One region of the Brevibacillus sp. FW306-2-1A-C05A genome, then DNA from elsewhere that is predicted to be linked to it. Evidence: riboswitches for the same ligand, from Rfam matches in the RefSeq annotation. Region 1 holds a riboswitch; each other region holds the start of a gene.

Region 1 (7,265 bases):
ACCAGCGCGCTCTGCTGGCGCACGTAGGCGATCAGCTCCGCTGCCATCTCGTAGTAGTTGAAGGGCGTAATCAGGTAAATGCCGTTGAAATAGCGGACAGCCGTATCGAGCAGCTCTTTCGCAATGGCGATCCCTTCCTGTCTGGCGGCCGGACCCTGCACCTTTTTCATTCGCTCCAGCGCTTCCGCCGAAAGCTTGATGCCCGGCACCTCGTTGTGCAAAAACTCGGCGTTGCGCGAGCTGGTCAACGGCATGATTCCGATAAAGACGGGAATCCCGATGTGCTTGGTCGCCTCGTGCACCTGCCGGATCGATTCGACGTCGTACACCGGCTGAGTCATGATGTAATCGGCCCCGGCCTCGACTTTCTTTTCCAGTCGGGCGACGGCTGCCGCCATGTTGCGGACGTTCGGGTTGAAGGCCGCGCCGACGATAAACTGGGCTTTTTGCTTCAGCGGACGTCCCGAGAACGAGACGCCTTCGTTCAGTTGCTTCACCATGCGGATCAGATCGAAGGAAGTAACGTCAAACACCGAGCTTGCCCCCGGCAAATCGCCGAAGCGCGACGGGTCGCCCGTGATGACGAGAATTTGGTCGATGCCGAGCGCGTGCAGCCCCATGAGGTGGGATTGCTGGCCGATCAGATTGCGGTCGCGGCAGGCGATGTGCAGCAGCGGGTCGATCCCGTGCCTGTTTTTCATCAGCGCGCCGAGCGCCATGTTGCTCATCCGCACAGTGGCGAGCGAATTGTCCGCCAGGGTGATCGCATCCGCCCCGGCCTTGTGCAGTTCGCAGCAACCGTCCAAAAACTGCTCGGCGTCGAGATCGCGCGGCGGATCAAATTCGACGATGATCGTCGTGCCTGTTTTGACCCGCTCGACAATGCTCGGCTTTTCCCGCTCGTGGGTGCTTTGCACGGAAATGTGCGGGCGCTCGACCAGGGCAACGGGCGGATTGACGCGGGCTTTCGGCTGTTGCGAAGCGAGCGCGTCTGCCATCGCCTTCACGTGCGCAGGAGTCGTTCCGCAGCAGCCGCCGATCAGGCGAACTCCCTGGTCCCTCAGGCGCAAGGCGCTTTCGGCAAAGTATTCGGGAGACGACTTGAAGGCGTACTCCCCGTCCGTCATGCCCAGCCTTCCTGCGTTTGGAAACGCCGACAGCAGCGAATCGTCCGGGAAGATCGTCCCTTCAAAAGAGCGCAAAATTTCAGCCGGACCCAAACGGCAGTTCAGGCCGATGATGTCAGCTCCTGCCTTTTTCAACTGCGGAAAAGCGTCTGTCAACGAGTAGCCGTCGCGCGTCCGCCCGACTTCGAGCGTCGCAAGCTGGGCGATGACCGGCACATCTGTCAACGGACGGATGACCTCAATCGCCAGCAATAGCTCCTCCAGATCGAGAAACGTCTCCAAAATCAGCGCGTCTGCGCCTGCGTGCAACAGGGCGATTGCCTGTTCCTCGTACTGGTCGCGATATTCATCCAGTACCTTTTTCTTGACCCGTCCGGCCAAAATCGAGCCGATGCTGCCCGCTACATACGCATCATCCTGTGCCGCCTCGCGGGCGATCGCCACAGCGAGACGGTTGATCCGCGCTACCTTGTGCTCCAGGCCGTAGCGGCTGAGCGCGTCGCGGTTCGCCGAAAACGTATTCGTCTCCAAAAGGCGCGCCCCCGCCTGATAGTACGAGGCATGAACCTCATGCACCACGCGCGGATTGGATAAACACAATTCTTCAAAGCTGACGCCAACCGGGGCACCCAGCGCATGTAGCTGGGTCGCCATGGCTCCGTCTCCGACCAGCAGGTGATCTTGCAAATAGTCCCGTAAGTCTTTCTTGCTCGTCGTCAACTCAATCCCTTCTCTCCCATTTCATTAGACGATCTATACTTCAAACACCGACGGACCCGCGTTAAAGTAGCGCGCTTCCGGGTGGGCAAATACCATCGCGGAGACAGATGCTTCCGGCTCCATCATGAAGCCTTCTGTCAACTGAACGCCGATATCCTCTGGCCGCAGCAGACGGAACAACTGCGCCTGGTCCTCCAGATTCGGGCAAGCCGGATAGCCGAACGACACGCGAATGCCTTGGTAACGGGCACCGAAGCGCTCCAGCATGGTCATCTCCGCCGGATCGGGAATCCCCCAGACGTCGCGCATCATGTGGTGAATCCGCTCGGCGAACGCCTCCGCCAACTCCAGAGCGAGCGCCTGCAAGACGTGCGAGCGCAAATAGTCGCCGCGCTCCTTCAGTTCCGTCGAACGCTCGCGGATACCGCCCCCTGCCGTCACAGTCAAAAAGCCGACGTAATCCATTTCCTTGCTCTCGACCGGGCGCAAGAAATCAGACAGACACAGATGCGGTTCCTCCGGCTGGCGCGGGAACGAGAAGCGCTCCAGCACTTTGCTGTGATCGTTTGGATCGTAGACGATAATATCGTTGCCGTCCGCTTGCGCCGGGAAAAACTGGTACACGCCGTGCGCAGTAATCGTTCCGCGCTGCTTCGCTTCCTTTAATAGTTCCTCGACCACGCCGTACAGCTCCAGCACTTTTTCGTCGCCCGCTTCGAGCAGCTTTTCCACATTGCCGCGCACGCCCAGATGCTTGCCGAGCAGCATGCGCAAGTTCAAGTACGGCTGCAAGTGGCTGATCGGGTATTGGCGCAGCACATGGCGGTCGCAATCCGGCGGCAGGTGGATCGGAACGGTTCTGCTGATGGCCGAACGCGCCGGGAGCGGAGCTTTTTTCTCCTGCACGACAGGCTGTGCAGCAGCGGCAGCAGCCGCTTCGGCCAAATCCTGCTGTTCCGCGATCAGCCGCTCGCGCTCCTCCGGGTTTTGCAGACGGTTGACGAGATCGAGGCCGTCCATCGCGTCTTTGGCGTACAGCACAACCCCGCGGTATTCAGGCGCAATCCGGTTGGAGGTGAACTTGCGGGTCAACGCCGCCCCTCCGACCATCATCGGCACGTCGATTCCCGCCGCACGCAAGTCCTGTGCGGTAATGACCATCTGCTGGGCCGACTTCACCAGCAGCCCGGACAGGCCGATCGCATCCGGCTTCTCTTTGCGGCAGGCGGCAATCAGTTGCTCAGGCGGCACTTTGATCCCCAGGTTCACGACGTTGTAGCCGTTGTTGGCCAAAATGATCTCCACCAGATTTTTGCCGATGTCGTGCACGTCGCCTTTGACGGTCGCCAGCAAAATTTTGCCTTTCGACGCGGAATCGCTCTTTTCCATGAACGGCTCCAAAAACGAGACGGACGCTTTCATGACTTCCGCGCTTTGCAGCACTTCCGCAACGATGAGCTGGTTGCCGTTGAACAGACGGCCGACCTCTTCCATCCCGGCCATCAGCGGACCGTTAATGATTTCCAGCGGCGTGTACTTTTCCAGTGCCAGCTTCAAATCGTCGACCAGGCCGTCCTTCGAGCCTTCCACCACATAGCGGGCCAGCCGCTCTTCCAGCGTCAGCGAGGAAGCTTCCACGCGCACTTCTTTTTTCTTCTGGCGGTAAAACTCCGTAAAGGCTGCCAATGTCTCGTCGTTTGTTTCAAACAGCAGCGCTTCCGCCAGCTTGCGCTCGTCCTCCGGAATCGAAGCGTAGCGCTCCAGCTTCTCCGTATTGACGATGGCAAAATCAAGTCCGGCGAGCGTCGTATGGTACAAAAACACCGCGTTGAGCACTTCGCGTCCCGCTGGCGGCAAACCGAAGGAAACGTTGCTGACGCCAAGAATCGTCTTGCACTGTGGCATCGCTTCTTTAATGAGGCGAATCCCCTCCACCGTCTCCCGCGCGGAGCCGATGTACTGTTCATCTCCCGTCCCTACCGGAAAGACGAGCGGGTCAAAAATGATATCCTGCGGCGGGATGCCGTACTGGTTGACCAATATGTCATAGGAGCGCTTCGCGACCTCAAGCTTTTTCTCGCGGGTGATCGCCATTCCGGCTTCCTCGATCGTCCCGACGACGACGGCCGCCCCGAACTTGCGGATTAGCGGAGCCACTTCTTCAAAGCGCTCCAGTCCGTCCTCCAGGTTGATCGAGTTGAGAATCGCTTTTCCCTGGGAATAACGCAAGCCCAGCTCCATCACTTTCGCGTCTGTCGAGTCGATCATGAGCGGAGCCTTGACCTTTTTCACGACGAACTGCAAAAACTTTTCCATGTCCGCATACTCGTCGCGATCCGGGTCAGCCAGGCAAATGTCGATGACGTGCGCCCCGCGCTTCACCTGGGCGCGGGCGATGTCGGACGCTTCCTCGTACTGCCCTGCTGCGATCAGATCGCGGAATTTTTTCGAGCCGATGACGTTCGTGCGCTCCCCGACCAGAAGCGGGCGATTGTCGTCCTCGACGTAGACGACCTCGATGCCGGATACGGCACTGACCGCCTGCTCTGTTGCCTGGCGCGGCTTGCAGTCTTTGAGCGCCTCCGCCATTGCCCGGATGTGGTCAGGCGTCGTTCCGCAGCAGCCGCCTGCCACGTTCAGCCAGCCTTGCTCGGCAAAAGCGCGCATTTTCGCAGCAAGTCCTTGCGGCGTCTCGTGGTAGTGCCCGTTTTCGTCCGGCAGCCCGGCGTTTGGATAGCAGCTTACCCCACATTGGGCCAAGCCGGACAACGTGCGCAGATGGTCGCGCATAAATTCCGGCCCTGTCGCACAGTTCAGGCCGATCGTCACGGGCTTCAGGTGCTCAAGCGAGATGTAGAACGCTTCAATGTTTTGCCCCGCCAAAGTCGTACCCATCGGCTCGATCGTTCCGGACAGCATCACCGGCAGTTCTACGTTCAGTTCTTCAAACGCCTGGCGAATGCCGATCCCGCCTGCCTTGACGTTCAGCGTATCCTGCGACGTCTCCAGCAACAGGACGTCCACCCCGCCGATAATCAACCCTTTTGCCTGGCGGTAGTACGACTCCACCAGTTCCTCGAAAGTGACGCCGCCTGTCAGTGCCAGCGTTTTCGTCGTCGGTCCCATCGCCCCCGCCACGTAGCGCGGCCATTCGGCTGTGGAGTAGGCATCGACTGCTTCCTTCGCCAGACGGGCAGCGGCGATATTGATTTCCAGGTCCTTGTCCGCGACATCGTATTCGGCCAACACGACCGAAGTCGCCCCGAATGTATTGGTCTCCACGATGTCCGCTCCCGCTTCCAAATATTTTTCATGGATGGAGCGAATCACATCGGGCCTGGTCAAATTCAGCAGCTCGTTGCAGCCGTCGTACGCTTCGCCGCCAAAATCATCGGCGGTCAGGTTCGCCTGCTGCAGCATGGTGCCCATCGCACCGTCCAGAATCAGAATTTTCCGGGAAAGCTGTTCGCGAAAAGTGGGTTTCATTGACGTGCTCCTTTTCTCCCTTGCGTCGGTTTATTCTCAGCCGTTTTTTGCATCAAAAAATCCTCTTCTTTGAAAGAAGAGGATTTGTCCGCGGATACACTTTGCGCCTGAACCATCCTCTCATCTTTCAAAGCACGTAGCTTTGCTGGAATTGGCACCGGATTTTAACCGGTTGCCGAGGCTTCATCAGGCCAGTCCCTCTGCCTCTCTTGATAAGAGTTGTTACTATGCTATTCATTTTTTGCTTTCAGGTTTGATGTTTGAAAGTATCTTAACACCGCGAAAAGTCTTCGTCAATTGAGAATTTGTCTATTCTTTACACTCTTCCCGCTCTTCTGCGCCCATTTTTGCGCATACCGGGCATTCGCCCACGCCAATCTGTGCGTTCGTGTATAGACTGTAGCATAACGGAAAGGAGGGGGAACAAACGTGAGTACATCTTACTGCGGACACGGCATCTTTGGAGACAGCTTCGCATTGGTGCTCGTACTGTTTATCCTGCTGGTCATTGTCGGGTGTTCGAACGACGACTGCTAAGTAAATGACAGGAAGAGGCTATCCCCCTTGCCTTGGCTTGAAGGGATAGCCTCTTTTTTCATGTCATGGACAGTGCGATCGCAGCCAGACCGCCTGCCGTAAAAGGCGACGCGCTCACGCTTGTCCACCTGGACGGTCAGGACGTCATACGGGACAGGCTTGCCGTTTTCCATCCGCTGGTCGCTGACGTTCATCCACGTTCTGTTGCGCCAATGCTCATCCGCATAAACCTCTGTCGCCTGGCGCTCGTAAACGTCGGCTTCTTCCCCCACCATCGTTTTCCAAAAGGCTTGCGCGACTTTTTCTGCTGCCGCAGGCGCGACCGTTGCCTTCTCGCCGCCATTGATCCAGCTACGGGCTTTTTGTGAGAAGCATCGTTAGTTAACTTTTTTCAACAGGATGGCACTTGACCGCTCTGTCTTCATTGTCAGAGCGAAACGCTTTTGCTATCATGAGGCTACCCAAACCGATGAAAGGAACGATCGACAATGGACGCTCTGCTCGCGCGTGAAAAGGACGAATTTCTGTCCTGTATAGAAACGATAAAAGAACTGGAAAGCTCCGAATTTGAAAGCTACTCCATCGTAAAGCATACCGAAACAGGAGAACATTATTTGCGCTACTTTTTGTCCCATATCAACCTGTCGGAAGGGGGCCGCAGGGACAACTACGATCACTTCCTGCCGATTGACTCCGATGACGTCCTGGGACTGATGTTCGGCGAGCAGCCGTACCGCTTCCCGGAAAACTGGCGCTCCCCCTACCTGCGCAGCGGCAACGACAATCGGCTCATTCCGTTTGATCCATCCGAGAACTACGATCTGGACGAGGAGGCGGCGGCCGAGCTGGCGATGGTGGAGCAACTGGAGCTTTACAAGCAGCAGTGGATGAACGCGGAAACTATGAGCGCGGAAGAAAAAGAAAAGCTGACGAAGCAATATTTCGCCGAGCTCGACAAGATTTTGAAAAAAGCCGAAGAGTAAGTTGCATCCTGGCACCAAAAACGGCTATAATGCTAGAGAAACAAGCGAATCGTTGATGAGGAAAGTACTCCTGGAATGAGGCTGTAGCGAGTCGGGGATGGTGGAAGCCCGATGCCGAACCACGCGAGGAAGCGCCCCTCGGAGATGCGGCCTGAACATCCGGCGAAGCAAATCGCGCCCGGATCGCGTAGGGTTTTGCCGGGTCTGCCCGTTACAGCAGCACAAAGCGGTTTTTGCCTGATGCACGCATGCAGGCGAAAACAACAAGAGTGGCACCGCGGGAGCACAACCTCTCGTCTCTTTTATCCAGGAGACGCGGAGGTTTTTTTGTTTTCTTTTGCGTCCCATAAGCTTTTTCCCATTTTGAAAGGAGAATCACAATGAGCTACAAGCACCAAGTCGCGGAAAAAAT
Region 2 (7,265 bases), on a different contig from region 1:
AATCTTGATCGGGCTTGATCGTGGTAAAACCGTTCAGCGTCGGGATTTGCCGCGCCTCGATCTGGCGTTTGATGTTCGCGGACAGGACGTTGACGTAGTCGCTGCCCGGCTTGAACAGCTCGCGCAGCGTATAGAGCTTGCCTGTATGGATGTTTGCCGTCACCGACCCGAGGAAGGTCATGCCGTGGGCCATTTGCGGAGTGTACGCGTAATTGCTCATGGTGACGCTGAAAATGCCGCGCTCGTTCGTTTTGATTTCGTAGCTTCCTTGCATTTGGGTATTTCCCGGTACTTGTACCCGTTGCTGTTCGTGAATCAATCCTTGGACCGTTTGCAAAATGGCGCGGTTGATGTCTTTTTCTGCTTGCTGATTGGCTAGCCCTGCCAGTTGCGGGTAATAAATCATGGTATTCGGACGTTGGATCGTCCGCGTCAGCACGGTGGCTGGCAAAAGATTGCGTTGTTCTTCCACGGTTCTTAGTTCCTTTCCAGATGTCTTAAAATAAGGGGTATGATAGTAGCCTATTCGTCACTGGTTTTGGCTGTTCTCACTTTTTTCACAAATTAGTCAATCTGAGCGCGATATAATGGAAAAAGAATCCGATACATAAGTAGCAGGGAAAAGGGGGGCAACTATGATTCAATTGGTTCGCAACACATTAACGGACAAAGAAGGCTTTATGATTTTTATCCTATGGAACCATCTGTGGATGGCGGGACTCATTGCCTATCAAGTCGACGCTAATTTCTGGAAAGTGACTTCCCTCGGATTGCTGGTCACCCTTATTGTTTCGCCTTTTTACTTCATCAAAAGAGACAGCCATGTCATTCGTTATCTGGTAGCGATCGGACTTATGTTTTACGCGATTTCGTTCGATCATTTCACGACGTATCCAGAAGTTACGTTTCTCGCTTTTGTGGTCATGGGTTTTCTCGCGGCTTACCTGGATTGGAAGCTCGTAGTGACAGCCGGAATTGCGCAAATCATCGTGACGCTGGTCGGATTTTACACAGGATCGTACGAGATTTTCAGCGGCGATTTCACCGAGCTGAATCTGGTGCTACGCATCATGGCGATTCTGATGATGATGGGAGCGGTGACGTACCTCTGTCTGGCGGGACAAGCGTCCTTGCAGAAGGCAAACATCGCCCGCCAGGAAGCGGAAGAAAAAGAGCGTCGCCTGGGAGAGATGCTCGTCCATATCCAACAGATGACCGAGCAGATCGACCGTACGACAGAGCACGTACACGAGCATGCCGAAGGAACGAAACGCAATACGGATGAAATGATGATCGCCTTCAAGGAAGTGGCGACGGGCATGGAGTCGCAGGCGAACTCGACAGTGAAGATCGAGGAAGAGGTGCAGTCGATCGACCAGGAGATCGTGGCGGTCACCACGCAGACGAACGCGATGAAAAGCGAGTCCGACCAGAACAACCGCCGCCTGAAAGAAAGCGTCGACATGATGAAAGAGCTGTCGCAGCAAATGGAACAGATCGTTTCTGCCGTCAACGTGGCAGCGTCGACGATTCACCAGCTCAACCGCCAGGCCAATCGGGTCGAGGAAATCGTAGGAGCCATCAACCAGATTGCGACGCAAACGAACCTGCTTGCGCTCAACGCCGCCATCGAGTCGGCGCGTGCAGGCGAGCACGGCCGCGGCTTCGCCGTGGTGGCAGACGAGGTGCGCAAGCTGGCGGAGCAGAGCGCAACCGCTACACAGGAAATTACCGAGATTCTCAAATCGCTCCATCAGGAAAGCGAGAACGCTGTACAGCAGATCAGCAACGGGGAAGCTTCGGTGGCAAAAGGCCAGGAGCTGGCTGTGAAAACAGTGGCGTCGATCGAGGCGGTGCGCTCCGGCATGATGGCCTTCCTGCAGGCAGCGGAGCAGGTCGGCTCCAGCATGAACCGGGTAAAAATGCGCTCGGGCGAAGTGGCGATGGAAATGTCGACCATTACCGCTGTCACCGAGCAGTCGGTCGCCAATCTGGAGGAGCTTTTCGCCACAGCGGAAAACCAGCATCAAAAGGTGCGGGAAATTACCGAAGAGCTGGGGGAACTGAACAATCTGTCGCATCGGCTGCAGGAAACGTTTCACAGACAATAGGCGCCAAAGTGTAAAATTGGCGAGAACAGTCTGAAAAAACAATTGCTTTTTCAGTTTGTTCTGCTAGAATGAATGCATTGTAACTTGATAGTTTTTATCTCCTTATCGAGAGCGGCGGAGGGACTGGCCCGATGAAGCCCGGCAACCACTGGACATGCGTGACATGGACAGAAAGGTGCCAATTCCTGCAAAACCTGTACCGGGGTTTTGACAGATGAGGAAGAGGACGGCTTCGGACGCAAACTCTTCCTTCGGGAAGAGTTTTTTTGTTGTCAGGAGGGGTAATACACGAACGATAAAATATTTTTATTGCAAAATATTCGTGTTTAGTATTGATTTTTTCGGAAAAAAGCCGTACATTACGTAGTAGGATACAGAAAAAACGTAGAACGTTCGGATGGGAGCGGAAGACACCATGAAGAAGTTGTTGTTAGCATTCACCACTTTTGCTGTTTTGGCTGCGGGCTGTTCGGCTGGCGGAAATGCGCCTGCTGACAAGCCAAAAGAAGAAGCGGCAGGGCAAGAAGGCGCGGCGAAGAAGCGCATTGCGCTGATTTTGCCGGAAAAAATCGGGGTAAACCCGTTCTTCCAGCAAATGGACGAAGGCGCGAAAAAAGCAGGACAGGAATTTGGCGCAGAAGTAAAAAGCATCGAGTCTACTGACCACGGCGCCATCGAAGAAAATTTGCGCGTTGCGGTAGCGGAAAACTACGATCTGATTATCACTTCTTCTTTTGAAGCGGAAGACGCGCTGAAAAAAGTGGCAGCCGAAAATCCTGACCGCAACTTCGCGATTATTGATACCGTAGTAGATTTGCCAAACGTGCGCAGCGTTACCTTCCGCGAGCAGGAAGCGGCTTACCTGATGGGCGCTGCGGCAGGTCTTGCCACGAAGACAAACAAGGTCGGCATGGTTGTCGCCATGGATATTCCGCTGTTGAAAAAATGGACAGGCGGCTTCCAGGAAGGCTTGAAAGCAACCAATCCAAACGCGGAGTTCCTGGTGAACTACGTAGGAAGCTTCTCTGACCCGGCAAAAGCGAAGGAGCTGGCGCTGCTGCAAGCATCCAAAGGCGCCGACTTCATCAACGGAGCGGCAGCAGTAGGCGACCTCGGCGTGTTCGAGGCCGCGAAGGAAAAAGGCTTCTATACATCGGGACAGGACGTTGACCGCACCACGATCGACCCTGAGCACATCGTGTTGTCCCAGCTCAAAGGGACAGATGCCGCTGCGTATGAAACCGTGAAGTCGTTCGTAGAAGGCTCGTTCAAGCCGGGTGTCGTCACTTACGGCTTGAAAGAAAAAGGCGTAGGCGTAACGTATGTGACGCACGAGAGCCAGACGCCTCTGAACGCTTTTATTGGCCAGGAAGTCGTGGACAAAGTAAAAGCGATCAGCGAGGAGATCATCGCTGGTACCCGCAAAGTGCCAGACTCGTTTTAACAGCTAGCGCACAGTGCATGATTGTGACCGACTACAACTGTGTAGTCGGTCTTCCTTATATGCAAGGCAAGGAGCAGAGGCAAGGAAGAGAAAGGCTAGGCGCAAAGAAGGAGGAGCAAGGATGACCGATCGTTTGGAAATGCGGGCCATGACCAAGAAATACGGAGATTTTATTGCAAACGACAAGGTCTCGTTTTCGCTTGCTGCGGGAGAAGTCCACGCCATCGTCGGGGAAAACGGCGCGGGCAAGACGACGCTGATGAGGATGCTGTACGGCATGGAGCAGCCTACGTCCGGCGAGATCGTGCTAGGCGGCAAGCCTGTCGCTTTTCGCGGGCCGCAGGACGCCATTCGCAGCGGGATCGGGATGGTGCACCAGCACTTCATGCTGTTTGGCGAGTTTAGCGTGGCGGAAAATATCGTGATCGGCTACGAGCCGCAGCAGGCCGGATTTTTCCGCCGGAAGGACGCCGTGGAAAAGGTCCGCGCACTAAGCGAGCAGTACCGGATTCCGATAGATGCGCAGGCTAGAGTGTCCAACTGCTCCATCGGCGAGCAGCAGCGTGTGGAAATTCTCAAGGTGCTGTACCAGGGAGCGGACATCATCGTGCTGGACGAGCCGACTGCCGTGCTGACGCCGCTTGAAGTTCGCGAGCTGTTGCAGACGATCCGCAATCTGGCGGAGAGCGGGAAGAGCGTCATTTTGATTACGCACAAGCTGCAGGAAGTGATGGAGGTCGCAGATCGGATCACGGTGTTGCGCGGCGGCAAGGTGACGGGCACGGTAGCGCGCGACGAGACGAATGTGGACGATCTGGCCCGGCTGATGGTCGGACGCGAGCTGCGGGAGCTGAGCGAGCGCGTCGATCTGGAGCGGGGGCCGCTTTTGCAGGTGGAGAACTTGACGGTTCGGGAAAAACAGACGCTGCTCGACCGGGTCAGCTTTACCGTGCATCACGGGGAAATCGTCGGCATCGCGGGCGTATCGGGCAACGGCCAATCCGAGCTGCTGCAAGCGATCAGCGGCTTGCGGACGGTACAGGAGGGAACGATTCGGCTGGGCGGCAAGGACATCACCAACCAGACTGTCGCGACGATTCGCGAGGCGGGCTTGGCGCACATCCCGGAAGATCGCTACTTGTGGGGGACGGCCAAGCTGGAGAGCGTCGAGGAAAACGCGCTGATGGGCTACCAGCGAAAGCCTGCGTTCAATCGGCGCGGCGTCGTGTTGCGCGAAGCTTTTCGCCAGGTCGTCAGAGGCTGGGTAGAAAAGTTCGCGATCAAGACAGGCTCCAGACAGCTTCAGGAGCTGGCCGGGAATTTGTCGGGCGGAAATCTGCAAAAGCTGATCGTGGCGCGCGAGCTGGGACATGAGACTCCGTTTTTGATCGCGGCAGAGCCGACCCGGGGTGTTGATATTGGCGCGATGGAGTACATCCATCAGGCGCTGATCGACAAGCGCAACGCAGGCGACGGGATTTTGCTGGTCTCGTCCGAGCTGTCGGAAATTTTGGCGCTGTCAGACCGGATTTTGGTGATGTACAAAGGGCGGATCGCCGGAGAGCTTTCGCGCAAAGAGGCAACCGAGGAAAAAATCAGCGTGTTAATGGCGGGAGGAAGCGTTCATGGCAGCAATCAAAGAGCTGGGTAAATCACTGGTTCAGCCGCTTTTGGCGGTTGTCATCGGGCTGTTGATCGGGGCGCTCGTCATCGCTTCGGTAGGGGAATCTATCCTGGGCACGTATCAGGAAATGTGGAAAGGGGCCTTCGGCAGCTTCTACTTCTTCACCTCTACCTTGGCGAGAGCGACGCCGATCATGCTGATCGCCTTGGGGCTGTCGCTTGCTTTTCGGGCGGGAGTGTTCAACCTGGGGGCAGAAGGACAGATGGTGCTCGGGGCGATCAGCGCTACGCTCGTGGCGATCTATTTGCCCGCACCGGGAGTCGTGAAGCTGGTGGCGGCGATTTTCACGGGGATGGCGGCAGGCGGTTTGTGGGCGCTGCTGCCGGGCTTTATGGAGGCGAGATTCCGCATACCGCTGCTCATCTCCACCTTGCTGTTCAACTATATCGCCGTTCTGTTCGCAAGCTACCTCGTAACCGAGCCGTTTCGCGACCGCAGCGGTTCGGCGGCGCTGGCGCAGACGGTCATGCTCGATAAAAGCGTCTGGTTGCCCAAGTTGTTTGCGGGGATGAGTGTGCACGCGGGCTTTTTGTTTGCCATCGTCGGTGCCGCGATCCTGTTTTGGGTGATTCGCTTTACGCCGTTTGGCTATGAAGTGAAAATGCTCGGACAAAACCCGCTGTTTGCCCAGTACGGGGGGATCAACGGCATTCGCGTCATGCTGACGGGCATGTTTGCGAGCGGCGGATTGGCCGGCCTGGCAGGAACGGTCGAGGTGCTGGGGGCGCACTATCGTTTTGTCGACGGCGCTTTGACGGTGCCGAACTTCGCCTGGACAGGGCTGATGGCAACGCTTTTGGCGAACTCCCATCCGGTGGGTGTCGTGTTTACCTCGATTCTGCTGGCTGCATTCCAGACGGGAGCGATGGGCGTGGAGCGCAACACAGAGGTACCGCTGGAGCTGGCCAGTGTGATTTCAGCCGTGCTGATCCTGTTTATCTCGGCTAAATTCAGCTACGACTGGTGGAAAAAGCGGAAAGCAAAAGGGGGAGAATCTCATGGAACTGCTTGATTGGTCCCTCGTCAGTTCTACCATTCGGATGGTGACGCCGATTTTGCTCGCGGCATTGGGGGGAGCGCTGTGCGCGCGGGTTGGCATTTTTAATGTAGGGCTGGAAGGCATGGTGCTCGTTGGCGCCTTTTCCGCCATCGTCGGCAATCACTTTACCGGGAATCTGTTCCTCGCGATCTTGATCGCGGCGCTGACGAGCGTTCTTTTTTCCCTGCTGTTTGCCTATATGACGATCAAGCTGAAAGCAAACGAGATCGTCGTCGGGGTGGCGATCAATTTCCTCGCGCTCGGTCTGACGACGTTTGCGTTGCGGGCGATTTTTGGCGTCAAGGGAGCTTTTTACGATAAAGACATGGCAGGCTTGCCGAAGTGGGACATTCCGGGGCTACAGCACATTCCGGTCGTGGGCGAGGTCGTATCGGGGCATTCGCCGCTCGTCTACCTCGCGTTTGTGGCCGCGATTGCGCTCTATTTGTTCTTTTACAAGACGGTTACCGGCTTCCGGGTTCTCGCCGTCGGTTCCAATCCGGTGGCTGCCCGCAGCCTTGGGTTGAAGGTAGCAGGCTTGCAGGTGCTCGCGATCGTCATGTGCGGCGCTTTGTGCGGGATTGCCGGAGCGCAGCTTTCTTTGGGGCAAGTGACGATGTTTTCGGAAGGGATGACCGCGGGTCGCGGCTTTATCGCCCTGGTCGCGATGATGATGGGGCAGTCTCACCCGCTGGGAATTTTGGCGTCGAGCTTTCTGTTCGGCTTGATGGATGCGCTGAGCATTCGTCTGCAAGGCTTCTCGCTTCCGACGCAGTTTACCTCGATGCTGCCGTATTTGCTCACGGTGGTGGCGATGTTCTTCCTGAAGGATCGGATGCAAGCCGGAAGCAATAACCAGCAGAGCACCCGGTAACAAAAGAGGGCGCAGTCAGCAAAGACCAAGGGGGTACGCAACATGAACAAGGCAGATCGGATCAAACGGATGAAGGTGCCGGCGGTCGACCCGGCATTGGCCAAACGGCTTCC
Region 3 (7,265 bases), on a different contig from region 1:
CTGAAAGATTTGGAGGGCAGCTTGAAGCGGCTGCAGACCGATTACGTCGACGAGTGGCGGATGCACAACATCATGCAGCCGCACGATCTGGAGGCGATTTTTGCAAAAGGAGGCGCGCTGGAAGCGATGCTGGAAGCGCGAGAGCAAGGCTTGATCCGCAAAATCAGCATCAGCGGGCACACAGACCCGCGCCTGCTGGCAGAAGCGATTCGCCGCTTTCCTTTTGACAGCGCCCTCGTCGCTTTGTCTGCTCTCGATCATTTCATCTACAGCTTTGCGCACGATTTCGTTCCGCAAGCGGTGGAAAAAGGCGTCGCGGTCATCGGCATGAAAGTGATGGGGCTGGGCAAGCTGGCTCCGTGGACAGAGCAAGCGCTGCGCTATACGTGGAGTCTCCCCGTTTCGACGGCGATCCTCGGCGTGAGCAGAATGGACGAGCTGGAAGCGGACTTGGCCGCGGCCAACGCCTTCGTGCCGATGACGGACATCGAACGCGTGGAGCTGTTTCAACAGATCATGCCGCTGGTGCGCCCGGACGTGCTGCGCTGGAAGGCGCGCGAATGGATGGCTGGCGAATGGTATCAGTTGCCGGAGCTGTCTTTTTGACAAAAGCGAAAGTCTCTTCTGATTTTCTGGAAGGGGCTTTCTTTTTGTTTTTTAGAGCGTGGCTGGAAACAAGCTGGTGGTGATAACCGGAGCTAGGCGAGGATTGGGCAGGTCGATGGCAGAGCGATTTCACGAAGCAGGCTGGAGCGTGGCAGGCTGTGGCCGTTCGGCCGTGGCGCTCGATCCGGGCGGCAGTATTGACACCTCCATGCTGCGTTCCTGCTCGCCGCAGGAAGTGGCAATGACCCCGGCCAGCGAGGTGCCGATGGCCATTCCCAGGTTGTTCGCGACATATACGATGTTGAACAGCTCTCGGCGCTGCTCTTTCCAGCGAAAGCCGATGAACGCCTGAATCGCCGGGAACGACAGGTTGAAGGTAAAGCCAAGCCCGGTCATCAGCGCGATGTAAACAGGCCAGCTATTCGTGAGCGGAATCGACAACTGGATGAGTCCTTGAACCAGCAAGGCCCCGACGATCAGCCGTTTGGCGCCCAGGCGGTGAAAAAGCGTCCCGCCGACGAACTGCCTCACAATTCCTGCCAGCGATTAAACCATCAGCACAAAGCCTGCCTCGGTCATGGAGCGTTGCAAAATCGTATGTACGTACAAAGTGGTAAGCGGCCACATGAAAGCGCTGCCGGAAGAGTTGATGAAGCTCGCAACCAGGAAGAACAGGGCTTCTCGCGGATACCGCTGCAAAAAGGAAGTGGGAGAAATCACGGCCGGTCACCCCTTTGGGATTGTGTTGCTTGTAGTATAACGAACATTTTAAACATTGCAAACATAAAAATATAAAAAGTGAAAAGCACCCAAATAAAGGCTGCTCCACATCCTATAGATTCGAGTATACTAAACAAGTGGTGAGATGAGTTCATGTGATACAGAGAATAAAAGGTGGAGTAGTTCTTTATGCGAATGTGGAAACGGGTGTTGCTCCTGATGTTTGTCGCGATTGCCGCGACAGCAGGTTATTACGGATACTCTTTTTATCAGTTTGCTCACAATATTCAAGAGCCGAATGTCATTCGGCCAGCCCCGCCGGATGGCGGTGCCGCGACGAAAGCGGCGGAGATTCCGGAATGGGATGGCGAAGAGCGGGTGAACATCCTGTTGATGGGGGTGGACCGCAGGGGAATGAAAAATAACGGGCTCCCCCGTTCGGACTCGATGATGCTCGTCAGTATCGACCCGGCCTCCAAGCGCTACGACGTATTTTCCATTTTGCGCGACACGTACGTAGACATTCCGGGGAACGGCAGCTCGCGCATCAACTCGGCGATCGTGGAGGGCGGACCGGAACTGGCGATGAAGACCGTCAGCCAGTTTACAGGGCTTCCGGTGGACCGCTACGTCATCACCGACTTTGAAGGCTTCAAGGCTTTGATTGACTCTGTCGGTGGTGTCGAGATTGATGTGGAAAAAAATATGTACTATCACGACCCGACCGATAAAGGCATCTACGACATCAATTTGAAAAAGGGACTGCAGCAACTGGATGGCAACAAGGCTCTGCAATACGTTCGTTTTCGCCATGACGCCACATCGGACTACACGCGCACAGAGCGTCAGCGCAAGCTGCTGACGGCTGTGGTGAGCCAGATGAAGAGCGGCACGACCTTGATTCAATTGCCGTCCATCCTGAAAGAAGTGACGCCGTATATCCAGACGAATATCAGTTCCATGGATATGCTGAGGCTGTCTGCGCTTGGGCTGAAATTAAACACCGCGGAGCCAGGCAACTACCAATTGCCGCCAATGGGGATGTTCCGCGAATCCCATCGGGCAGGCGCGGTGCTCATTCCGGATGTCGACCAGATCCAGTCTTTTATCAAGGAAAAGCTGGAACCGCCAGCAGAAGAAGCGGTTTCGCAAACGAATAGCACGACCGATAGCAACGAAAACAGCACGCCAAATTGAGCGTGCTGTTTTTTTGTGTTTTCGGGCAGACTAACCATGATTTGCTATGTATGGGGGTGAGGGGAATGGACCAGGAGATTGCGCGTAAATGGTTTTCCCATACAGGGGACTTGCGAACGGAACATATCGACGAGCCGGACGGCCGCATGCGGCTGTATTTTTTGACCAGCATGGCGGATGCCAAGTCGTTTACAGCGAGCTCATCCCGAAGCTGAGAGAAATTTGTCTGGCTGAGGCAAGCATAGGGGAAGTGGAGCGGCAGCTCGGGGGAGCCGGGAGCAATCGGGTCTATCACACCCAGGAGGCGATTCAGCGCCTGCTCGAAGGCTATCGCCCAAGGAAGCGTTTCTCATCAAGCTCGTGCACGGGAAATTCCGGATTGGCAGCTACGACACGTCCGTCCCGGCGCAAATTTTCGGGAAGACCGACAAGAACCGCGGCAATCCCAAGGATATGGTGCACCTTGCTTTTGACACGATTTCCAGCAACGCCCGAATCAAGCTGGAGCAAGTATCGCCGCCGGTGTTCGATATTCGCATACGCTTGAAGGCGAGAATCCTTGAGAAAGCGACGTTTCATTTTCACGTCAATGCCACCATCATTCGCAACGGAGTAATGGATTAAAAAAGTTTTTCCTGTGATTGCTATTGACGGGATATTTTCAAAAAGGATATAATCCGGTTTGTATCATGAAAATATGAAAAACGAACATAATATACGTGGAAATCTTTCTTATCAAGAGAGGCGGAGGGACAGGCCCGATGAAGCCCGGCAACCGGTTCATTTTTTGAAATGGACGTCGCGGTGCCAATTCCTACAAGATTGGTTGGATCTTGATAGATGAGAAGGGTGGATGCGAACGTATACATGCGTTGCAGCCCCTTTTTCGTTTATGAAAAAGGGGTTTTTACGTTTTTCACAAGGATTTTGCTGGGAGGTGGATGCGTTGATTCAATTGAAAAATTTGCATAAAAGCTATCAAGTGCAGGGCAAGACGATTCCGGCGTTGCTCGGGATTGATCTTTCTATAGATAAAGGGGAAATTTACGGGATTATCGGCCATTCCGGGGCGGGGAAAAGTACCTTGATCCGCTGCATCAACCTGCTGGAGCGCCCTACGTCGGGACAAGTCATCGTCGATGGGGTCGACCTGACCAAGCTCGACGATGTCAAGCTGCAGGAAAAGCGCCGCGAGATCGGGATGATTTTCCAGCACTTCAACCTGCTGTCCTCGTCCACCGTCGGGGAAAATGTCGCGTTTCCGCTCAAGCTGGCCAAGCGTCCGAAGGCGGAGATTCAGAAAAAAGTGGACGATCTGCTCAAGCTGGTAGGGCTGGAAGCGCACCGGGACAAATACCCGTCCCAGTTGTCCGGCGGCCAGAAGCAGCGCGTCGGCATCGCACGGGCGCTGGCAAACGATCCGAAAGTGCTGCTGTGTGACGAAGCGACCTCGGCGCTCGATCCGCAGACGACCAACTCGATTTTGGCGCTGCTTTTGGACATCAACCGCAAGCTGGGATTGACCATCGTGCTGATTACGCACGAGATGCACGTCATCCGCTCCATTTGCGACCGCGTAGGCGTGATCGACGGCGGAAAAATCGTCGAGTCGGGTGAGGTGCTGGACGTGTTCCTCAAGCCGCAGCATCCGACTACGCAGGAATTTGTCGAGCAGGTGGCAGATTCCACCGAGCTGCGCGAAGCTGTCGCGCACGAAAAAGCAGCGGGGAACCGCACGATTGCGCGCGTCACCTTCCTGGGAGAAAAGACGTACCAGCCGATTTTGTTCCAGACGATGCAGGAGACAGGCACAGTATTCAGCATTTTGCAGGGAACGATTTCCCGCATGAAGGATACGCCGTACGGCCAACTGGTCGTCGAACTGGAAGGCGATGTCCGTCAAAACGAAAAAACCATCGAGACGTTGCGTCAGCGTGGCTTGGAAGTAGAGGTGATATAGATGGACTGGACAATGGAAAATGTGGATTGGTCGGAGATCGCTGAGGGTACACTAGACACACTGACGATGCTGGGTTTCTCCACGTTGTTTACGATCCTGATCGGCTTGCCGCTGGGAATCATTTTATTCCTTACTTCACGTGGACAGTTGCTGCAAAACAAGGCGTTTTACTCGGTTGCTTCATTCATCGTCAACGTATTGCGTTCCGTGCCGTTCATCATTCTGATGATCTTGCTGATTCCGGTCACGAAACTGATCGTCGGCACTTCGCTCGGCGTACTCGGAGCGATTCCGCCGCTCGTGATCGGGGCCGCCCCGTTTTTTGCGCGGCTGGTGGAAACCTCTCTGCGCGAGGTAGATCGCGGAGTCATTGAGGCCGCCCAGTCGATGGGGGCGTCCAATTGGCAAATCATCTGGAACGTCCTGCTGCCAGAGTCTCGTCCGGGACTGGTGGCCGGAATTACGATTACGACCGTTGCGCTCGTGTCCTACACGGCCATGTCCGGGGTAATCGGCGGCGGCGGTCTGGGCGACTTGGCTATCCGTTACGGTTATCAGCGCTTCCAGACCGATGTCATGATTGTCACTGTCGTCATTTTGCTCGTGTTGGTGCAGATCTTACAGTCGCTGGGTGATCGCCTGGTATTGCGTTTCAGCCGCAAGTAAGGTCTTTCCCATAGAAGTTTGCAAGTACAAAGATCAAAAAAAGTAGGGGGAAATCATTTATGAAAAAGCTAGTCGTATCTGTACTTTCTACCGTATTGGCATTTTCTTTGGCAGCGTGCGGAGGCAAAACGGAGACTGCTCCAGCTCCAGCCGAAGGCGGCGCACAAGGCGGACAACAAGAAGTGACATTGAAAGTAGGCGCTTCTCCGGTTCCACACGCAGCAATCCTGAAGCACATCGCACCAAAACTGAAAGAACAAGGCGTAAACCTGGAAGTACAAGAGTTCACCGACTACGTACAACCAAACGTACAGCTCAACGAAAAACAACTCGACGCAAACTTCTTCCAGCACAAGCCTTACCTGGAAGACTTCAATAAAGGACAAAACATGGATCTGCAACCTGTAGTTGCGGTTCACATCGAGCCATTTGGCGCTTACAGCAAAAAAGTGAAATCGGTTGACGAACTGGCGGAAGGCGCAACTATCGCGCTGCCAAACGACCCGACCAATAGCGGCCGCGCCCTCGCTCTCCTGGAGAAAAACGGCGTCATCAAGCTCAAAGAAGGCGCTGGCATCAGCGGAACTGTGAAAGACATTGTGGAAAACAAGAAAAACCTGAAGTTCAAAGAGGTTGAAGCAGCGATGCTGCCGCGCGTTCTGGAAGAAGTGGACCTGGCGCTGATTAACACCAACTACGCGCTCGAAGCGAAGCTCGTGCCAACCAAAGACGCTCTGTTCATCGAAGACAAGGAATCTCCATATGCGAACTTCCTGGTAGCTCGTCCTGACAACAAAGACTCCGAAGCCATCCAAAAGCTGGCGAAGGAATTGAACTCCCCTGAAGTGAAAAAATTCATTGAAGACGAATACAAAGGTTCCATCATTCCGGCATTCTAAGGAAAAGTAATTGATGGATCAACAAATAAACCCAATTGGCCCTTTAAGGCTGTTGGGTTTATTTCTGTTTACAAAAGAATAAATATTCATAAAATTTAATTAAATATCACCGAACCCCATTTTCAAGAAATCTGTCGTCGAGTATATTGTGGTGGCGATAGAAAAAATTTGATAAGGGGGAAAATTCTGATGAAGGGAACATTCAAAATGTTTGTCGGCCTGACATTGGTGGTCGGAAGTCTTTTGGCAGGCTGTGGAGGCAGTCCGACTTCGACTGCACCTGCTGCTGCTCCTGCGGGTGAGGCTTCGTCTGGCGCGCCTGCCAGCACAAAGCCGCAAGTGTTTCGGGCCAATCTGACCAGCGAGCCATCGACGGCAGACCCTGGGCTCGCCAAGGACACTACCTCAGGGGCGATCGTCCGTGCCACTTTTGACGGCTTGACCAGGCTGGACAAAGACGCGAAGCCGATGAACTCGGTTGCGTCTGATGTGAAAATATCCGACGACAAACGGGTGTACACGTTCACGATTCGCGACTCCAAGTGGAGCAACGGCGATCCGGTGACGGCGCACGACTTTGAATTTGCCTGGAAACGCGTCCTCGATCCAAAGCTGGGAGCCGAGTATGCGTATCAGCTCTACTACATCAAAAATGCGGAAAAAGTACACACAGGCAAGGCGCAAGCAGACGAGCTGGGGGTAAAAGCTCTGGATGACAAGACGCTGGAAGTAACATTGGAAAACCCGACACCGTTCTTCCTGGAACTGACGGCATTTTACACGTATTATCCTGTAGACAAAAAGGTCGTAGAGGCCAATCCGAACTGGGCGAATGAAGCAGCAACACACGTGAGCAACGGGCCATTCAAGATGACGGCCTGGGAGCACAAGAGCAAGATCGTTTTGGAGAAGAACGAAAACTATTGGGACAAAGACGCTGTCAAGCTGGACCGGATCGAGTTTGCCATGATTGAGGATGATAACACAGCGCTGTCCATGTTTGAAAACGGCGAGCTGGACTGGGCGGGTCAACCGCTTGGCGGCCTGCCAACCGATGCGATTCCGTCCCTGAAAGAAGCAGGCAAACTCGTCGTTCATCCAAAGGCGACGATGTATTGGTACAAAATCAATACCACCAAAGGAGTGCTGCAAAACGTAAAAATTCGCAAAGCACTCGCTTATGCGGTTGATCGCCAAAGCATCGTGGACAACATCAC
Region 4 (7,265 bases), on a different contig from region 1:
GCTATTTCATGACCAAATGGGAAAAAGCCGTCTTCCCGGGAAACCAGCAAAACGGCTCCGCCCCTGATCCCCCCAAGCATTCGGACAAAAACGGCAGGCAGTAGGACGCCATCCATCTGGCATTCGTCCTTGCTGCCTGCCCGTTTTTTCTTTTGCGCCGCTTTTTCGGGTTATGCCGTTTCCAGCAGCGGGAAGCAGCGGACGGACAGGCCAAAATCGCTTTTCAGCACTTCCTCGTGCTCTTCGCGAATCCCTGTTACGATCAACCCCGCGCGCAATACTCCGCCCAGATCGAATTGGACTTTCAGCTTCGTCACCGTCACGCCCGCCTCGCGCAAGAAATGCAGGACGCGATCAGGCGTCGCAGCGAGACACGAGCCTTCGAGATAACACAGCACGCGCTCGTCCTGCCATTGACCCGGCTGCGCTTCGGCCGTTTTTTCCTTCCAGGCCGGATGCGGGGTAAACGGCTGCGTCAACAAATAAGCCAAATCCTCGACAACGGCGCTTGCCGTCGGCAGCTCGCCTGCGCCTCTGCCCGTAAACAGCAGATCGCCTACGATGTTTCCGGAAAGCTGAACAGCGTTGAAAGCATCCTGAATTTGCGCCAGCGGATGAGCGACAGGCAGCATGGTCGGCTGAACCGAGAGCCGGATTCCTTGCTCTGTTTTGTGCGCCTGGGCAATCAGCTTGATCCGGTAGCCCAGCTCGTTTGCGATACGGATGTGACCAGGAGACAAATCGGCAATCCCTTTGCGCACGACATTTGCAAGCGGCAGCGATTCTCCGTACACAAGCTGCGCGAGAATGTACAGTTTGTACATCGCGTCGAATCCTTCCACGTCAGAGCGCGGATCGGCTTCCGCATACCCCAGCTCCTGCGCTTGCTTCAACACTTCCTGATAGGGGAGCTGCTCCGCTTCCATTTTCGTCAGGATGAAGTTCGTCGTACCGTTGAGAATGCCGCGCACTCCTTGAATATCGTTCGTGCGCAAAAACTGTCGCAGCACGCTCAAAATCGGGATGCCGCCTGCCACGCTCGCCTCATAGGCCAGATGGACCTGATGCCGGTTTGCCAGATCGACCAACTCTGTGCCGCGTTTGGCAAGCAGCTCCTTGTTCGCCGTCACCACGTGGCAGCCTTTTTCGATCAAGGCACGGACGTAGTCATACGTCGGCTCGACGCCCCCCATCACCTCGACGACAATGTCCACATCGCTTTTCAACACGTCCTCAAAATCCGTGGTCAAAAGCGCGGGATCTACCTGAACGGCCCGTTCTTTTTCCGAATCGCGGACCAATGCTTTGACAATTTCGATTCGCTTGCCCAATCTCGCAGCCAGCTTCTCCTGCTGCGAACGAATCGTCTTGATGACGCCGCCCCCTACTGTTCCCAATCCAAGCAGCCCTACCTTGACTACACCTGCGCTCATTTCTACCACCTCATAGCAATATTTTCGTAAAAAGAAAAAACCTTCCCGCTAAGAAGAAGGTTTTGGCATCAACGAAATCCTTCTCCTTATCTCCCAGGACGCTTCCGCCCTGCAGGAATTGGCACCTTGTCACAAGCTGTGTGACGGTTGCCGGGCTTCATCGGGCCAGTCCCTCCGCCTCTCTGGATAAAGAAAACTATGAATTTTTGCTCTTTCTCGTCGAGAAAGCGGCCAAGCGAAAAGATTATTGGAAAAGAAAGCCTTTGTTGAGCGGAAACATCAAAAAACCTTCTTCGCTAAGAAGAAGGTTCGTCATAACTGCTACGATGTACCCGCTTCTTATCTTTCGGAACGAAAACGCCCCGCAGGAATTGGCACCTTGTCGCACTACGCAACGGTTGCCGGGCTTCATCGGGCCAGACCCTCCACCTCTCTGGATAAGAACTTTGTTTGCTGTTGAGCCTATTCTAAGAAATTCCAAAGCATTCGTCAACAAAATTCTTTTTCGTTTTTAACCAGGCTAGATGCGGTCAGAAACGGTTCAGATACGGCCAAAAACGGGACAACCGTTCCGAATGTACGGTCGCCTTCACCTGGCAAAAACGCTTTCGACTTCCTCCGTACTGCAGCAAACGCAACGGACCAGCCCTTCCTCGCTTTCCCCCGACAGCTCTCGTTCTTCGACATAACCGCACCATTGACAGATGAAAAGCTGAACCATGCTGCTCCCTCCTTTGAGTTGCTCACGGTCAATCAGCGCCGATTTCCTCTCCCCAAAACAAAAAACGCATTTTCTACTGATCGAAAAAAGATCCGATCGTTAGAAAATGCGCAGGCAAGCAATAGACATCCTTGTCCGTTTGCCAGTATGGCGAGTCCTCTAACACCTCCCTATCTCCCGTAGGTCCATCAGTGTTGTTGAAACAGGCAGGTCTCCTGACTTCGGGATCATCGTCTGGCGCTGCCTTCCCTGTCCAGCGGCTGGACAAGTGGCCTGTGTGCGCGAAACTCCCCTCTTACAGTGGCGGGACCGTGTCGGATTTGCACCGAGCTTCCCTATTATCCTTAGCAGCGAATCGCCGCAAGGAACCTGTTCCCCCGTATGCAATTTTGCAAATCGTTACTACCATTCTATTCTACTTTTCCTGAAAATGGTAGAATAAACAAGCGAAAGGGACGAATCAAATCAACGCGGTTCGCTTTTGCATACCGTCTACAGTGAATACCTTTCCCGCAATATGCGACAGTGATGGGCCTCATGCCCGGCAATGACATAGGCCAAAGTGCGTGCGGACAGTTTGTTGCCGTTGGCCGTCCCTGTTCGCGTCCACGCCTCCTCTGCCACTCCCCGCAACAGAGCGCGCGTCGACTGCCGAACAGCCTGATATTCTTCGAGCAAATCGGCCAGGTCGCGTTTCTGAAAAAAAGCTTGCGCAACATACGCATTTTCGTCAAATCCGACGAGCGGTGTCTGATCTCCCCGGGCAATTCGCAGCAAGCGGTAGCTCATAATCCGCTCCGTATCGATCAGATGCCCCAACACTTCTTTTACGGTCCATTTGCCCGGCGCGTAGCGATACTCCGCTTGCGCCTCGGTAAGCCCGGCATACATCTCGACGGTCTGCGCCAGTTGCTTCGCCAGTACGGCTGTCAACTCGCCTTCTGGCACTTGCTCGACATAGTAGGCAAAATACTCCCCGTATTCCTCGCGATTTGGTCGACTTGGCATGCTTTTCGCCTCCTTTGATTTTGGGAACGGTCATTCCTTTGCTGTCTGGCCTTTTCTTAGAGCATCCGGTTTTCAGATGCTCTGTGGTAACATCACGGCCGTTTTAAAGGGATAGCAAGCCAGACCCTCTGTCGCGCAAAGCAGTTGGGCATACGTATCCGTGCCCGAACCCGTACCCGAACCCGCAGCTCCCCCCTGCGAACGCTTTATTTACCTTCATCCCTGCCAGCCCTCAAACAACAGCACCCTTGCCGGAGCAGCGTCTGTGCCGACCAGCTTTAACGGGGCAGCAACCATGAAGTATTTTCCTGCGGGCACCTCGCGAAGCCGCAAGCCCTCAATCACGATCACGCCTGCGCCAAACAACGTTTTGTGGGTTGGGTGTCCTTCCTGGCTGCGCTCAATCCCCAATGCATCCGTGCCGACACCGCGCACGCCTTTTTCCGCCAAATACGCTGCGCCGTCTTGTGCCAAATAGACGAACTCGAACGAAAAAGCATCCTCCCACGAATTTTTCGTTTGAAACAGGACAAACTCTCCCGACGCAATGTCGTAACCTTCCAGCTCGGCTCGCCCGATCTTGTCTTCCACATGCGTCAGGTCGAGTACGCGGCAGTTTCCTACCAGCTTTTCCAGCGAAATGCTTTCAAACGTCTCCCCGTCCTTCACCATGTGCAGCGGCGCGTCCACATGTGTGCCAGAATGCACATCCATGTCGATTCTCGACTCGGTCACGTAGCCGTTTGTTGCAGACAAAATCTTCGGCTGCTTTTCCGGCTTGTTTTTGTACACCGTCATCCCTTCAAAAATAGGTGCGGTCACATCAAACATTTTCATCGCGTTTCGCCTCCCTGTTTTGTTCGTTCTTCCCTGTCTCCGGATGCTTGCTTCCGCGCCGCAAATCGGCCGGGAAGACGACGCCGATTTGCCTTCTCGCTTCGTCCATGACTTCCATCGTCAATCGGGAGGCTGCATGTGAATTGGTCGCCGACTCTCTGGCGCCCGCCGAAGCCAGCCGGATAAACTCCCTGATTTCGTAGTGCATCGCCTTCGGCGTCTGGGGCCTGGTCACATCCTCGATCCTGCCGTCTCGGTAGCGAATCTCGATGCGCGTCAGGTGATTGATTTTATCGATCACCATCGTGGCGTCCTCCCCCTGGATTTCCGCTGGCTGATAGGAGGTGGTAATCTTGGAAAAGCTGAGGATGGCGTCCATCTCTTCGTACTTCAAAAGAATGCTGCCTTCTCCGTCTACCCCTGACGCCAGCACAACTCCTTCTGCCTTGACCTGCTCCGGCTTGCCAAACAGAACGATTGCCGGATAGAGACAGTAAATCCCGATATCCATCAAGGCTCCGTTGGAGTAAGCCGGGTCAAAAGCCCGCAGCACCTCGCCCGCGCGATACGCATCGTAGCGGGAGGAATACTGGCAATTGCTGGCGATGAAGCGGCGAATTTTCCCCAGCTTGGGCAAATGGTCCTGAATCGTAAAAAAGTTCGGCACGAGGGTCGATTTGACCGCTTCCATGAGCAGAACATCATGCTTTTTCGCCGCCGCAAGCATCGCCTCTACTTCGTCCGCATTCGAGGCGAGCGGCTTTTCGCACAAGACGTGCAGCCCCAAGCTCATGCACAGGATGGCCTGCTCTGCATGAAAGCAATTGGGGCTGGCAATGTAGACGGCGTCGATTTGTCCGCTCGCCGCCATCTCTGCAGGATTCGTGTAGAAAAAAGGAGCCGCGAACTTGGCCGCAAATTCCTTGGCGCGCTCGAGCGTTCGCGAGCAAACAGCTTGCAGGGAAAAGCCCTCTACCGTAAGGCCTGCCTGGATGAACTCTTCTGTAATCCAGTTGGTACCGATTACGCCAAATCGCATGAATCGCTTCCCCCCTGTTTTTGGGCTGATTGGCCGAAAGTCGTGGGATTTGCAGGCAGTTTTTCGCTGGCTGGCCGAAGGGGCCGGGTTGGGCACGTAGCCTTTTCGCTCGTGCGCCCGACACTCCCTCTGCACACACTACCGATGCACTGGCTCCAGCTCACGTTCTTCTACATGATCTAGCCACCAGGAAAATCCTTCTTCCCGAAGCAAATCACGCGCGGCCTCCGGACCGTGTGAACCTGCCTCATACGAGACGAGCGGAACGAGATTGCGTTCGAAGGCGGCAAGGATCGGCTCCACCCATTTCCACGACAGCCGCACTTCGTTCCAGTGGGCGAAGTAAGTGGAATCGCCGCGCAGCGCATCGAACAGCAGTCGTTCGTACGCCTCTGGCACGTCCTGGTGGCCTGCGCTGAAGTCAACCGTGACAGGCTCAATTTTTCCGCTATTGGCCGGATTCTTACTATTCAACTGCAAGGCGATTCCTTCTTCGGGATGGACGTTGATGATGAGCAGGTTGGGCAATGTCTTTTCTTGCTGCTCCCGGTACAGCCGCTCCAAAGGGTTTTTGAATTCGATGACGATGCGGGTCGCTTTTTCCTTCAGCCGCTTTCCTGTGCGAATGTAAAAAGGCACGCCTCTCCAAAACGGGTCGTCGATCCAAACGCGCGCTGCGATATACGTTTCCGTCATGGACGCAGGCGATACCCCCGGCTCGTCCCGGTAGCCAACAACAGGCGTCTCCCCGATTTGCCCGGCACTGTACTGGGCGCGCACGACGTTTTGCGCCACCTCTTCTATTTTCAGCGGCCGCACTGCCTCCATCACCTTGCGCTTTTGTGCCCGAATATCGGTTGCCGTAATCCGCTTGGGGATGTGCATGGCGACCATCATCAGCATTTGCAGCATGTGGTTTTGCACCATGTCGCGGAGTGCTCCGGCCTGCTCGTAAAAGCCTGCCCTTTCTTCCACTCCGACCGTCTCGCTGGCTGTAATCTGCACGTTTGCGATGTGCCGATTGTTCCACAGCGCGGCAAACACAGGGTTGGCGAACTCCAGCGCCTCCAGATTTTGCACCATGGCCTTGCCCAAATAATGATCGATGCGGTAAATTTCTTCTTCGGTAAAAGCTTTCGTCAGCTTCTGATTCAAGTCTTCGGCCGATTGCAGGTCGCGCCCAAACGGCTTTTCGATAATCAGGCGCTTCCAGCCCTGTGGAGAGCCGAGTCCGCTCTCCTGGATGTTGGCCGCAATCACTTCAAAATACTCGGGCGCCACCGACAAATAAAACATCCGGTTTTGCGGGAGGTTGAACTCCTTTTCCCGCTGCTCCACCCGCTCAAGCAACGACGCGTATCCCGCAGCATCCGTCACATCGACTGCCACATACGAGAACGCCGCCAAAAATGGTGCAAGCACCGCCTGGTCGATCTCGTGGCGACGGGAAAACTCCCGGATGGACTGCTCTACACTTTGGATAAACGCCGTATCAGACCATGCTCTCCTGCCCACTCCGACAATGGAAAAGGCAGCAGGCAGCTTTTTATCGACATATAAATTAAACAACGCCGGAAAAATTTTGCGTTTCGCCAAATCTCCTGTAGCACCAAAAAGGACAAAGCTCATCGGTTCCATATGCGTTTCCTTCCTTCCGTACGCTTGCCATGCTGAATGCATCGTAGGTACACACCGTTATTATTAGAGAAAACGGCCACTTTATCAAGCAAAACACCTGCAAAGAATTGTTTTTGATCGCACGCTGTCGCGCATGGGACGTGAGGAACGGTTCATATACATGTACTATCCACCTTGCTATCTTGCATGGCAGGTGAACATCCCAGCACCTAAAAGGAGGTTTCCCATGATGCTTTGCTTGCGTCCCCGCGAGCCCATTGATGATGTAATGGCGGGAGTGAATCGCCCCTCGTCTGTTTCGTTATTTTTGCAAAAATGGCTGTTCCGAATGCGAAGATAGCAGATTTGTCACCAGGGAGGAGGACTCTATGCGAGTCGCAATCTTAGGAGTAGGCGGAGTCGGACAAGTAAGCGCGTGTGAGCTTATCAAATCCCGGTTTGTAACCAAGCTGGTCCTGGCTGACATCTCCATCGGCCCTGCGGCAGAGCTGGCTCAGGAGCTGCGCCGGGAGACGGATGTCGATATCCAGGTAAAACGCGTGGATGCCCGTGACGTATCCAGCGTACGATCCATTTTGGGCGACATTGA

What was found. Region 1 has a riboswitch for S-adenosylmethionine ahead of metH (methionine synthase). Riboswitches for the same ligand answer to the same signal wherever they lie in the genome.
Region 2: it holds a riboswitch for S-adenosylmethionine, as region 1 does, so the genes downstream of both, AC3WJN_RS05070 (BMP family lipoprotein) here and metH (methionine synthase) in region 1, are expected to answer to the same signal.
Region 3: it holds a riboswitch for S-adenosylmethionine, as region 1 does, so the genes downstream of both, AC3WJN_RS10420 (methionine ABC transporter ATP-binding protein) here and metH (methionine synthase) in region 1, are expected to answer to the same signal.
Region 4: it holds a riboswitch for S-adenosylmethionine, as region 1 does, so the genes downstream of both, AC3WJN_RS01870 (homoserine dehydrogenase) here and metH (methionine synthase) in region 1, are expected to answer to the same signal.

Annotation. Positions count from the first base shown of each region.
Region 1 is NZ_JBYSWV010000010.1:7,118-14,382, forward strand. It holds gene AC3WJN_RS08990 (bifunctional homocysteine S-methyltransferase/methylenetetrahydrofolate reductase) at 1-1,847, opposite strand, end outside; gene metH (methionine synthase) at 1,881-5,333, opposite strand; SAM riboswitch class I at 5,451-5,552, opposite strand; gene AC3WJN_RS09000 (YjcZ family sporulation protein) at 5,763-5,870, shown strand; gene AC3WJN_RS09005 (hypothetical protein) at 5,867-6,145, opposite strand; gene AC3WJN_RS09010 (hypothetical protein) at 6,359-6,853, shown strand; T-box leader at 6,897-7,157, shown strand; gene argS (arginine--tRNA ligase) at 7,234-7,265, shown strand, end outside.
Region 2 is NZ_JBYSWV010000004.1:2,709-9,973, forward strand. It holds gene AC3WJN_RS05060 (DUF3298 and DUF4163 domain-containing protein) at 1-472, opposite strand, end outside; gene AC3WJN_RS05065 (methyl-accepting chemotaxis protein) at 636-2,111, shown strand; SAM riboswitch class I at 2,211-2,332, shown strand; gene AC3WJN_RS05070 (BMP family lipoprotein) at 2,527-3,555, shown strand; gene AC3WJN_RS05075 (ABC transporter ATP-binding protein) at 3,677-5,206, shown strand; gene AC3WJN_RS05080 (ABC transporter permease) at 5,181-6,251, shown strand; gene AC3WJN_RS05085 (ABC transporter permease) at 6,238-7,152, shown strand; gene AC3WJN_RS05090 (sulfite oxidase-like oxidoreductase) at 7,195-7,265, shown strand, end outside.
Region 3 is NZ_JBYSWV010000013.1:37,131-44,395, forward strand. It holds gene AC3WJN_RS10390 (aldo/keto reductase) at 1-606, shown strand, start outside; gene AC3WJN_RS10395 (MFS transporter) at 736-1,137, opposite strand; gene AC3WJN_RS10400 (hypothetical protein) at 1,153-1,326, opposite strand; gene AC3WJN_RS10405 (LCP family protein) at 1,516-2,523, shown strand; gene AC3WJN_RS10410 (hypothetical protein) at 2,589-2,738, shown strand; gene AC3WJN_RS10415 (hypothetical protein) at 2,884-3,147, shown strand; SAM riboswitch class I at 3,253-3,370, shown strand; gene AC3WJN_RS10420 (methionine ABC transporter ATP-binding protein) at 3,470-4,483, shown strand; gene AC3WJN_RS10425 (methionine ABC transporter permease) at 4,484-5,149, shown strand; gene AC3WJN_RS10430 (MetQ/NlpA family ABC transporter substrate-binding protein) at 5,209-6,048, shown strand; gene AC3WJN_RS10435 (peptide ABC transporter substrate-binding protein) at 6,238-7,265, shown strand, end outside.
Region 4 is NZ_JBYSWV010000001.1:352,884-360,148, forward strand. It holds gene AC3WJN_RS01865 (hypothetical protein) at 1-104, shown strand, start outside; gene AC3WJN_RS01870 (homoserine dehydrogenase) at 171-1,433, opposite strand; SAM riboswitch class I at 1,517-1,626, opposite strand; SAM riboswitch class I at 1,770-1,877, opposite strand; cobalamin riboswitch at 2,343-2,542, opposite strand; gene AC3WJN_RS01875 (DinB family protein) at 2,647-3,162, opposite strand; gene AC3WJN_RS01880 (cyclase family protein) at 3,379-3,999, opposite strand; gene AC3WJN_RS01885 (Gfo/Idh/MocA family protein) at 3,986-5,038, opposite strand; gene zwf (glucose-6-phosphate dehydrogenase) at 5,177-6,676, opposite strand; gene AC3WJN_RS01895 (saccharopine dehydrogenase family protein) at 7,045-7,265, shown strand, end outside.